Regions from separate parts of the Mycobacterium sp. NGS29 genome, predicted to be linked through region 2. Evidence: riboswitches for the same ligand, from Rfam matches in the RefSeq annotation. Region 2 holds a riboswitch; the other holds the start of a gene.
The links. Region 2 has a riboswitch for magnesium ahead of AC5Y5Z_RS05455 (Rv1535 family protein). Riboswitches for the same ligand answer to the same signal wherever they lie in the genome.

Region 1 (2,198 bases), on a different contig from region 2:
CAGACAGGTCTGCTCGTCGATGTCCTGAACTTCCTGGATGGCAACGACGGCAACGCCGTCGGGGTCTTCTTGAACTCTTCCCTGTTCAACGGCGTCGTCTCCGCCGGATATACGGCGCCGGCACTGATCGTGCCCACGGTGACCGATGCCGTCGCCGACGTCAACGGGGTGGTCGAAGGGGCGGAGCCAGAGATCGCCGGCGCCGGTTCGGCCGAGGCCGCCGCGATGACGGCAACGACCGCGCCGTCCGGCGTGGGGGGAGTCGCCGCCGGCAGCACTCAGGCGTCCCTGGTGGGCCGCCTGTCTGTTCCGCCGAGCTGGGCGGCCGCCGTCGATGTAGCGAAGCCGTTCGGCGCAGTACCCGGCGCGGGCAGCACGGCGGCCGTTCCGGCATCCGCCGCGGGCGCACCCGGGATGCCCGCACTGCCTGCCGCCAACGCGTGCGCACGGAGTTGGGGCAACGGCCCCCGCTACGGTTCCCGATTGACAATCATGCCGCGACCGGTGGCTGCGGGATAACGCCGCCCAAAGAAAGTCCCGGCAATTCCCGCCTTTCGAATATCGGAATTCGAATTCGACGGGACGTCTGAGTTGACTCTGGTCGTCGCGAGTGCCATTATTGCCACTGCATGCACCTCGCTAGGTGAGGCGTCTGCACGGACACAGGCCACTGACCTCGAACGTCGAAAGACGCCCAGGGTCAGGACAGCTCTTCCCGGCTTAAGGGTTGAGCCCAAGTGGCTTCCAGCATTACTGCTGGATACGCCGTGTGGTGCCGAAGCTCTGTCGAGAGGGGTGCTGTGATCTGGTGGGCCGTCGTGCCCGCTGGACTCTCATCCCATGCGTCGTGCACCCGGCATCCCCGCATGCCACGACCCTGAGGAGGTGAGAGCGGAATGAGTCCCGACGATAGTCCGTATTCGAAATCGACGACCATTTCGTTTCGATCCGACCCGGGCACTGGCATCGCCGCCTGAATCGCATTCTGATAGCCGCAAACGGCGCTCGCTGATATCGCGAAGCGCGTATTAATTGCGCGCGGAAAAAGGCGTGGAATTGCGTTCTTGGCGACCCGGGTTTCGTGCCCCAGCAGGGGTGAACTCAAGGGGGACCACCGATGACCGCCGCACTGGACTTTGCCGCTCTGCCACCCGAAGTCAACTCCGCACGCATGTACGCCGGCGCCGGTGCCGCGCCGATGCTGGCTGCAGCTTCGGCATGGAACGGGTTGGCCGCCGAGCTGCGCGCCACCGCGCTGACCTACGAAGCTGTGCTGTCCGCGCTGGCCGGTGACGAATGGTTCGGGCCCGCGGCGGCCTCGATGGCTGCCGCCGCCACGCCGTACGTGGTGTGGCTCAACGCCACCGCCGTGCAGGCCGAGCAGACCGGGGCGCAGGCCGAGGCCGCGGTGACCGCCTACGCGACGGCATTCGCCGCGACAGTGCCACCGCCACTCGTCGCGGCCAACCGCACCCAGTTGGCCGCACTAATTGCGACGAACATCCTGGGCCAGAACACCCCGGCGATCGCGGCGACCGAAGCCGCGTACCTGGAGATGTGGGCCCAGGATGCCGCCGCGATGTACGGCTACGCCGGCGCCTCGGCGGCAGCCACCGAGCTGGACCAGTTCGTCGCGCCGCAGCAGATCACCAGCCCCAGCGGTCTCACGGCCCAGGCGGCCGCGGTCAGTCAGGCGGCTGACGCGTCCGCTCTCGGCCAGCACAGCGCTCTGTCGCAGCTGATGTCCGCCGTGCCGAGCGCACTGCAGGGGCTTTCCGGTGCCGACGGCGGCAGCGGCCTGGCCGACCTCGCGACCACCGCGCTCACCGGTTCCGGGACGTCGAGCTGGTCGGAGTTCATGGCCGCATGGGGCCCCAACGCGAACGTGTGGAACACGATCACCTCCACCGGTTTGTTCACCCCGGGCGCCACGATAGGAACCCTCTCCAGCTTGTTCGGCAGCGCAGCGATGACCGACGTGGCCGACGCCGCGCAGGTGCTGGTACCGAGCGCGGGCGGGGGCGCCGTGCCGCTGGAAACGCGCGGTCTCACCGCCCTCGGATCTGGCAGTTCCGGCGTGGTCGGCAAACTGTCCGTGCCCCCGGCCTGGGCTGCGGCCACCCCACCGCCCGGCGCCCTGCACTCCGCGCTTGGTGGCACCCCGATGGTCGCGCCGCCGCCGTCCGGCACGCCCGGTA
Region 2 (2,198 bases):
TCGAGCTCGGCGGGCAATCCGTGGGTGTCCCAACCGAATCGGCGCTCCACCTTGTCGCCGCGCATGGTGCGGTAGCGGGGCACGATGTCTTTGACGTAGCCGGTCAGCAGGTGTCCGTAGTGCGGCAGACCGTTGGCGAACGGCGGACCGTCGTAGAACACGTATTCGGTTGCGCCGTCCCGATTTGCGATGCTGGCACGGAAGGTGTCGTCGCGGAACCAGTAGTCGAGCACCCCGAGTTCGAGGGCCGGAAAATCAGGCGCCCCGGCAGCGAGTTTCGGATAAACCCGATCGGTCACGTACGTCGTCTCCCTCTAGCCACCTCTGGCCGGGGACGACGATGCGCTGGTGCGCAAGCGCCGCGGTACCACCCCGCTTGCCACGCTGGCGCGTGACCGCTCAAGAGGGCTGTGACGGGCCCACCCGTTCGGTTCTACTGGGCCGTACCGGCTGTTCTTCCGAAGGCTCCCCGGTGATGGCCGGATCAACGCCAATTGGATTCTAATGCCGAATGGAACTGCACGACTCCGAGGGACTGGCTCACCGCAGGACGCGCCTGCAGTCGGCTAGTCCCTCGGAGTCCGCGGTTGGTCGATATCCATGCGTCACGCCTGGACTTCGAGCACACCAATGCGCCACAGTGCGGCGTAGACGTGCCGCAGCGGCACGGTGAGCAGGCGGGCGGCGCCGTCGACCAGTGGGTCGTTGCCGGCGGCGGCGACGTCGATGCGGCGGGCCGGCTTCGTGGGCGCGGGTACGTCGCGCACGACGTGCAACCGTGGTGCGGCGGTGAGGGTGGTGACTTCGTCGTACAGTGCAGCGGTCATGATCGCCTCCTAGCGGTTGACCAAACGTTGACAGGTGGACCTCAAAGGAATCTTGGTAAGTCCCGTCCCGCAACGGTTCCGGTCGGAGGAAGTGAGCGACTCAGCCGCACACGTCGCGCCGAAGACCGGTCAGGGACGAAACATCCGGATCTCGACCCGGACTGCCACTGGAACTCATGCGTCCCTCACCTCCTCTCAGCCACGACACACATGTTGTCTGGGTGCACGAAGGAGAACAGAATCCGACCATCGCCGGATATCCGCACCCCTCTCGTCAGAGCTTTGGCACTACCCGACGTGTCCGGTAAACCGGAAGCCACCTGGGCTCAACCCTTAAGCCGGGAAGAGCTGTCCTGACCCGGGGCGTCTTTCGACGTTCGGGGTCAGTGGCCTATGTTCGTGTAGCCGCCTCACCTAACGAGGTGCTTGCCTGACCGATAATGCACCACAGGCCCTGCCCGGTCAACGCGCCATCCCGCAGTTTCGCGATCTTTATGTCATCTCCATGCGGGCACACAGCTGTCTCGCAGCCTTGAGGCGCCCTGACCTGGGGCGACTGTGACGTGTTCAATGTCATAGTGCGGGTCCCTGTTGGGCGCGAGCGCCCTCAGATGTGCGGTCAGAGGCCGCACTTTGCGGCATTTCGGGGACGCTCGCGCTGAGCGGGTGAGCGGCCCCGTGTCAGGCCACGAGCGACCCCATATGTGCGCTCAACGCCCGCAATCAGCGGCATTCGAGGGACGCTCGCGGCAAGGATGGGGTCAGTCGGCCAGGCTTTCCAGCCGCCCGACGGTGTCGATGTACTCCTCGACCATGTCCAGCACCACCGCGCGGGTGGGCCGCACCCGGTCCAGGGAACCGACCACCTGTCCGACGAAGTAGGTCGCCAACTCGCGTGCCTTCGCGCCCGGATGTGCCGCGGCCTGATTGATCCGCACCTGCGAATCGGTGACCAGGGCGGTCTGCAGTGGCATTCCCAGCGGCGCGGGGGTGTCGGGCCGCTCCCATTCCTCGGTCCAGGCGGTGCGCAGCATCCGCGCCGGCTTGCCGGTCATCGAGCGCGACCGCACCGTGTCTGAGGAGGTGGCGGCCAGGAACTTGTCCTTGACCACCGGCGCGGTCTCAGCTTCCTCGGTGGTCAGCCACACCGATCCGCACCACACGCCTTCGGCGCCCAAGGCCAGCGCCGCGGCGATCTGGCGGCCCCGGGCGATGCCACCCGCGGCCAGTACCGGAGTGGGCGCCACCGCGTCGACCACTTCGGGCACCAGCACCATGGTGGCCACGTCACCGGTGTGTCCGCCGGCCTCGGTGCCCTGGGCAACGATCAGGTCTACCCCGGCCGCGGCGTGCCGGCGCGCATGTTCGGTC

Region 1: it holds a riboswitch for magnesium, as region 2 does, so the genes downstream of both, AC5Y5Z_RS22185 (PPE family protein) here and AC5Y5Z_RS05455 (Rv1535 family protein) in region 2, are expected to answer to the same signal.

The regions. Positions count from the first base shown of each region.
Region 1 covers NZ_JCALDR010000020.1:64,371-66,568, forward strand. The annotation lists gene AC5Y5Z_RS22180 (PPE family protein) at 1-519, shown strand, start outside; M-box (ykoK) riboswitch at 629-802, shown strand; gene AC5Y5Z_RS22185 (PPE family protein) at 1,118-2,198, shown strand, end outside.
Region 2 covers NZ_JCALDR010000003.1:142,790-144,987, forward strand. The annotation lists gene ileS (isoleucine--tRNA ligase) at 1-299, opposite strand, end outside; gene AC5Y5Z_RS05455 (Rv1535 family protein) at 606-827, opposite strand; M-box (ykoK) riboswitch at 1,087-1,256, opposite strand; gene AC5Y5Z_RS05460 (NAD(P)H-dependent flavin oxidoreductase) at 1,589-2,198, opposite strand, start outside.